Regions from separate parts of the Sinomonas sp. RB5 genome, predicted to be linked through region 1. Evidence: riboswitches for the same ligand, from Rfam matches in the RefSeq annotation. Region 1 holds a riboswitch; the other holds the start of a gene.

The links. Region 1 has a riboswitch for thiamine pyrophosphate ahead of ACVWWH_RS17850 (ECF transporter S component). Riboswitches for the same ligand answer to the same signal wherever they lie in the genome.
Region 2: another riboswitch for thiamine pyrophosphate. It lies ahead of thiC (phosphomethylpyrimidine synthase ThiC); the one in region 1 lies ahead of ACVWWH_RS17850 (ECF transporter S component).

The regions. Positions count from the first base shown of each region.
Region 1 is NZ_JBSSGJ010000019.1:40,223-43,617, reverse strand. It holds gene ACVWWH_RS17855 (ABC transporter ATP-binding protein) at 1-1,023, opposite strand, end outside; gene ACVWWH_RS17850 (ECF transporter S component) at 1,026-1,631, opposite strand; TPP riboswitch at 1,674-1,811, opposite strand; gene ACVWWH_RS17845 (DUF4235 domain-containing protein) at 1,902-2,162, shown strand; gene mnhG (monovalent cation/H(+) antiporter subunit G) at 2,681-3,070, opposite strand; gene ACVWWH_RS17835 (monovalent cation/H+ antiporter complex subunit F) at 3,067-3,333, opposite strand; gene ACVWWH_RS17830 (Na+/H+ antiporter subunit E) at 3,351-3,395, opposite strand, start outside.
Region 2 is NZ_JBSSGJ010000007.1:131,846-135,240, forward strand. It holds gene ACVWWH_RS10250 (VOC family protein) at 1-359, opposite strand, end outside; gene ACVWWH_RS10255 (amidohydrolase family protein) at 499-1,602, opposite strand; TPP riboswitch at 1,634-1,741, shown strand; gene thiC (phosphomethylpyrimidine synthase ThiC) at 1,740-3,395, shown strand, end outside.

The sequences.
Region 1 (3,395 bases):
GAGCCGGCCGCCCGCGGCGGGGAGCAGGCCGGCGAGGGTCAGCGCGAGCGTGGACTTCCCGGCGCCGTTGGGCCCGGTCACGCTCACCGACTCGCCCGCGCGCAGGGCCAGGTCGATGCCTGTCACCACGGGCGGGGCCTTCCGCACGCGGCCGACGGCGAGGCCCTCCCCCGCGAGCAGCGGCTCGCCGTGCGCGCCGCCCGGCTCGGGCTGGGCACGCAGCGGCCTCGCGGGCTCGTCCCCGGTGAGCGGGTGCCAGCCGGGGACCCACACGCCCGAGGCGGCCAGCCGGCGTCGTGCGTCGGCGTCGGCGAGCACGGCGTCCGGCGAGCCGTCGGCGAGGAGTCCCCCGGCGGCGTCGAGCACCACGACCCGGTCGACCAGGCCGGCCCAGACCGCGACCCGGTGCTCGACCACCACGAGCGTGGCACCGGTGCGGTCCAGGCTGCGGCGCACGGCCTCCCGGACCTCCTCGACGCCGGCGGGGTCGAGGTTGGCGGTGGGCTCGTCGAGGAGTACGAGGCCGGGCTCCATGGCGAGGATGCCCGCGAGGGCGAGGCGCTGCTTCTGGCCGCCGGAGAGGGACGAGGTAGGGTGGTCGAGGGGCACGGCCAGGCCCACGTCGTCGAGGGCGCGGTGCACCCGGGGCCAGATCTCCTCCCGGGGCACGGCGAGGTTCTCGCACCCGAAGGCGACCTCGTCGCCCACGCGGGCCATGGCGATCTGCCCGTCGGGGTCCTGGAGGACGAGGCCGGCGCGGCCGCGCGCGCGGGGGGCGGGGACGCCGTCGACCGTCAGGACGCCGAGTTCCTCGCCCTCCTCCGCCGCGCCGAGCACGCCCGCGAGCGCGTGCAGGAGGGTGGACTTGCCGGCCCCGGACGCGCCGAGGAGCAGGACCCGCTCCCCCGGCGCGATCGTCAGGTCGAGGTCCTTGACGGCGAAGGCCTTCCGGCCCGCGTGCCGCCAGCCCCACCCGCGGGCGCTGACGCCCGCGGGCCCACGTCCCCCGCCTGCCTGCGGCATGCTCAGACGTCCGCCGCGCGGCCCGCCGCGAACGCCGAGAGCGCCCCCGTCCGGGCCAGGCCCCGCACGGCGAGCCAGCTAAGCAGGCCCGCGATGACGGCGCCGGAGATGACGGCGAGGACCGTGTACACGGCCTGCCAGCCGAACTCCCACTCGGGGAAGTAGATGATCACCTCGGACACGCCGAGCGCGAGCCCGGAGAGGGCGCCGGCCAGCAGCGAGACGCCGAGGTTCCAGCGGCGGTAGCGGAAGGCCGCGAACGCGACCTCGGCGCCGGCGCCCTGGACCAGGCCGGAGAGCAGCACGGCGAGGCCGAACTGCGAGCCCAGCAGCGCCTCGACCACGGCCGCGAGGATCTCGCAGAACAGTGCCGCGCCGGGCTTGCGGATGATCAGGCCGCCGAGCACGCCGGCGATCACCCAGCCGCCGGCGTAGATCCCGCCGAGCGGGGCGAATGCCGCCGTGGCGGCCTGCACGCCCACGTAGCCCTGGTCCCAGAGCCAGAAGATGACGCCGCAGGCCACGGAGACGACCGCGGCCACGACGATGTCGACGACCCGCCAGCTGTAGGTGGCCTTGGTGGGTGCGTTGCGGGTGGTTCCAGACATTGAGTGTCCTCCTGTGCCTCAGGAGGGGAGGGCAGCCTCTGCTGCCTTGAGAACTCGACTCCCTTCGCCGGTACTAGCCGGAGCAGGTTCGAGGGTCTGCGGTGTCCCGCACTCTCAGCGCCCTGTGCTCCCGCCCGGCTGCAGTGCCAGCGCGGGGGCGACGCTCCCCTGTCGTTTGTGCGCCCAGTCTACGCGTTCCGGCGCGCCCTGCGCCCGCCGTGACGGCCGAAACCCGGGGCGGCCGGCCCCGCGCACGTTAGGCTGGCCACCATGAGCATCCTCATCAAGCTCCTCGGGACCGCCATCAGCATCGGCGCCGGGATCGTGGCCACCAAGCTCGTCGACTTCGTCTGGGAGAAGAGCACCGGGAGCGCCCCGCCCAAGGACGCGACCAACCTCGAGGAGAGCCTGCGGGACACGCTCGTGTTCGCCCTCGTCTCCGCCGGGGTCGGCGCCGTGATCCAGACCCTCACCCAGCGCTACACGCAGCGCGCCATCGCCAACTTCAAGAAGACTCCCGAGCTCACCTGAGCCCCGCCCCCTCCCTGGGGCACGCGCTCTTCTGAGGGGCAGCTCCTGTGGGGCAGCTCCTGGGAGTCAGCTCCTGTGGGGCAGCTTCTGGGAGTCAGCTCCTGCGAGCGATTCCGACCGGCTTTGGCCCCTCCCTGCGGCGTGTCGTCCGGCGCAGCGGCGTGTCGGGATGGTCTCCCACCGAAAGCCGGTCGGTTCCACCGGCCGCTGGCGAGCCCGCGGCCAGGCGACGGACGCGCACGACGCCGGCCGCCCGCCGTCGTGCGCCCGGGCCGCCTCACGCTGCGCGCGCCATCAGCACCGGGAAGCGCCCCCGCAACCCGCAGAAGCTGCCCCACAGAAACTGACCTTCAGAAGGTGACTCCCAGAAGCTGACCTTCACAAGGTGAGCCACAGGAGCTGACTCCCAGAACCTGACCTTCAGAAGGTGACCCGCAGAAGGTGACTCCCAGAAGCTGACCTTCAGAAGGTGACTCCCAGAAGCTGCCCTTCAGAAGGTGACTCCCAGACGGGAGGGGCTAGGGGGCGCCGCCGTCGGAGTCGTGCTCCCGTTCGACCCGGGCCACGACGTCCTCGAGCTCGTCGACGGAGAGGTTCCTCCGGTCGTAGTGCTTGGTCCGGTAGCCGGCCCGGCCGACCATGTGGGCCGAGACCGGCGCCGTCAGCAGCTGGAAGATCCACGCGACGGCGAGCAGCGGCACGAGGGCCCACGCCCGCCACTGCAGCCCCACGGCCGTGAGCAGCAGGAGGGAGCCGAGCACCTGCGGCTTGGTCGCGGCGTGCATGCGCGTGAGCAGGTCGGGGAAGCGCAGGAGCCCGATCGCGGCGGCGAGGGACAGCGCCGATCCGAGGACCATGAGCACGGCCGCCGCCCAGGTGAGCACGGCGTCGAGGGCGTCGGGGCTCACGGACGCCTCCTCTCCTGCACGAAGCGGGCCACGGTGACGGAGCCGATGAAGCCGATCAGCGTGATGCCCGCGACGAGGGCGAGGTGGTTCGTGTGCCGGTTGGCGGCCATGTCGAGCAGGAGCGCGCTGGCCACGACCACAAGGAGCACGTCGGCCGCGAGGACGCGGTCCAGCAGCGCCGGGCCCTTGATCATCCGCAGGATCGCGCCGAAGCCGGCGAGGGACAGCAGCACGCTGCAGACCGCGAGCACCCCGGGCATGATCTGCGCGGCGGCCCCGGTCATCCCAGGCCCCCCTCGCCCTTCTCGGCAGCGAGCATGCGGTC
Region 2 (3,395 bases), on a different contig from region 1:
CGCGGCTTGTCGAAGTAGAGCTCCACGCCGTTGCCCTCGGGGTCGGTGAAGTAGAACGCCTCCGAGACGAGGTGGTCGGCGCTGCCGGCGAAGAGCCTGGGGTCATACTGCGCCGCGGTGGCGACGGTGGCGGCCAGGTCGGCGCGGCGCTCGAACAGGATGGCGGTGTGGAAGAGGCCGGCCTCGCCACGGCCGGGGATCTGCAGCCCGGCGGCCGGGCTCAGGTGAATGACCGGCCGGCCCTGCCGGCCCAGGTACACCCCGCCGAGGGACTCGCTGACCGGCACGAGCCCCAGGGCGCGCTCGTAGTAGTCGAGCATGAGCTTCATGTCCCCGACCTTGAGCATCACGGTGCCCATCGTCAGGTCGGCGGGAAGCAGGTCGCCGCTGGCGGGGCGGGCGGGGGTGGCGGATGTGCTCACGGTGGGCTCCTTGGCTGTCGAGGTCTGCATCAAGCGTACGATTACTTGAAGCTTCAATCAAGCCCGGATATTCCCCCTACACCGCGGCAGGCTCCGCCGCGCCGGCGATCCGCTGGCCGTCCCGCACCACGTGCAGCGGCGCCGCGAGGGTCCGCACGTCGCGCCGGGGATCCGTCCCCACGACCACGAGGTCCGCAGGGTCGCCCTCGGCGAGGCCGGCGGCGCCCAGCCATCCGCGCGCGGCCCAGCACGCGGCATCGACCGCTTCCGCGGGCCCGATCGCGGCGGCCAGTTCGGCGACCTCGTCCGCGATCCTGCCGTGCGCGATCACGGTTCCGGCGTCGGTACCCGCGAAGATCCGCACCCCGGCGGCGTGGGCAGCGGCGATCCGCTCGTGCCGGCGTTCCCACAGGGCGCGCATGTGCGCGGCGTAGCGAGGGAACTTCGCCTGGCCCTGGGCAGAGATGTCGGGGAAGGTCGCGATGTTGACGAGCGTCGGGACGATCGGGATGCCGGCCTCGGCGAGGCGCGGCAGATGCTGCTCCTGCAGGCCCGTTGCGTGCTCGAGGCAGTCGATCCCCGCATCGATGAGGTGGTCGATGGTCCCTTCGGCGAAGGTGTGCGCGGTGACGCGGGCACCCTCCGCATGCGCGGCGGCGACTGCCTCGCGGATCACGGCCGGCGGGAACGTGGGCGCCAGGTCGCCGGCGCCGCGGTCGATCCAGTCGGCGACGAGCTTGACCCAGCCGTCGCCGGCCCGCGCCTGGGCCACGACCGCCTCCACGAGGTCCTCGGGCTCCACCTCGTGCGCGAGGCCGCGGAGGTAGCGGCGGGACCGGGCGAGGTGGCGGCCCGCGCGCACGAGGCGCGGGACGTCGTCGCGCGCCTGCAGCCAGCGGGTGTCGGTGGGGCTGCCGCAGTCGCGGACCAGGAGGACGCCGGCCGCCGCTTCGGCGCGCGCGTGGGCGAGGGCCGCGGCGTCGTCCGGCGCGCCGCCGGGCACCAGCCCCACGTGGCAGTGCGCGTCCACGAGGCCGGGGAGCACCCACCCGCGCAGGCTCGTGGCCGCCGGCGCCTCGGGGCGGCGGTAGGTGATCCGGCCGTCGGCGATCCACGCCTCCGGCCGCTCGTCGGTGGGGCCGGCGAGGACGGGGCCGCTGAGGTGGACAACGTCATGCATGACGCCAGCCTAGCTGCCGTGCTAGGGTCCAACGCGTCCACACGGGTGCCCTCGCAAGGGCTGAGATCAGGCTGACGCGGCCTGCGACCGTCGAACCTGTCCGGGTCATGCCGGCGTAGGAAGTGAGGGCTCAGCATATGAGCACATCTGAAATGGAACAGCACCCCGCCCACTCGCTCGCGTTCCTCACCGACGACGAGCACGGCATCCGTGTGCCTGTCACCGAGATCGCACTCGACGATTCTCCGGGCGGCGAGGCGAACGCGCCGCTGCGGGTCTACCGGACGTCGGGCCCGGGCAGCGACCCCGTCGTGGGCCTTCCGGCGTACCGGGCCGAGTGGGTCGCCGAGCGGGGTGACGTCGAGCCGTACGCAGGCCGCGAGCGGAACCTGCTCGACGACGGCCGCTCCGCGGTGCGGCGCGGCGAGGCCTCGGCCGAATGGAAGGGCGCCAGGCCCGTGCCGCTGCGGGCCAAGCCCGGCCGGCGCGTCACGCAGATGCACTACGCGCGGGCCGGCGTCGTGACCCCCGAGATGCGCTTCGTGGCGCTGCGGGAGAACTGCGACGTCGAGCTGGTGCGCTCCGAGGTCGCGGCGGGCCGCGCGATCATCCCGAGCAACATCAACCACCCCGAGTCGGAGCCGATGATCATCGGCAAGGCGTTCCTCGTCAAGATCAACGCCAACATCGGCAACTCGGCGGTCACGTCCTCGATCGCCGAGGAGGTCGACAAGCTCCAGTGGGCCACCAAGTGGGGCGCCGACACGGTCATGGACCTCTCCACCGGCGACGACATCCACACCACCCGCGAGTGGATCATCCGCAACTCCCCCGTGCCGATCGGCACGGTGCCGATCTACCAGGCCCTCGAGAAGGTCAACGGCGACGCGTCCAAGCTCACATGGGAGATCTTCCGCGACACCGTGATCGAGCAGTGCGAGCAGGGCGTGGACTACATGACCATCCACGCCGGCGTGCTCCTGCGCTACGTCCCGCTCACCGCCGAGCGGGTCACGGGCATCGTCTCCCGCGGCGGATCGATCATGGCCGGCTGGTGCCTCGCCCACCACGAGGAGAACTTCCTCTACACGCACTTCGACGAGCTCTGCGAGATCTTCGCCCAGTACGACGTCGCGTTCTCGCTCGGCGACGGCCTGCGCCCCGGCTCGACGGCGGACGCGAACGACGCCGCGCAGTTCGCCGAGCTGGACACGCTCGCCGAGCTGACCAAGCGCGCGTGGGAGTACGACGTGCAGGTCATGGTCGAGGGCCCGGGGCACATCCCGTTCCACCTCGTGCGCGAGAACATCGAGCGGCAGCAGGAGCTGTGCGACGGCGCGCCGTTCTACACGCTCGGCCCGCTCGTGACCGACATCGCGCCGGGCTACGACCACATCACCTCGGCGATCGGCGCCACCGAGATCGCCCGGTACGGCACGGCGATGCTGTGCTACGTGACGCCCAAGGAGCACCTCGGGCTGCCGAACAAGGACGATGTGAAGACCGGCGTGATCACCTACAAGATCGCCGCCCACGCGGCCGACCTCGCGAAGGGCCACCCCGGCGCGCACGAGCGCGACGACGCCCTGTCCAAGGCACGGTTCGAGTTCCGCTGGAAGGACCAGTTCTCGCTCTCGCTCGACCCCGCCACGGCCGAGGCCTTCCACGACGAGACGCTCCCGGCCGAGCCCGCGAAGACCGCGCACTTCTGCTCGATGTGCGGGCCGAAGTTCTGCTCGATGCGCATCTCCCAGGACATCCGCAACGAGTTCGGCTCGAAGGAGGCCCAGGAG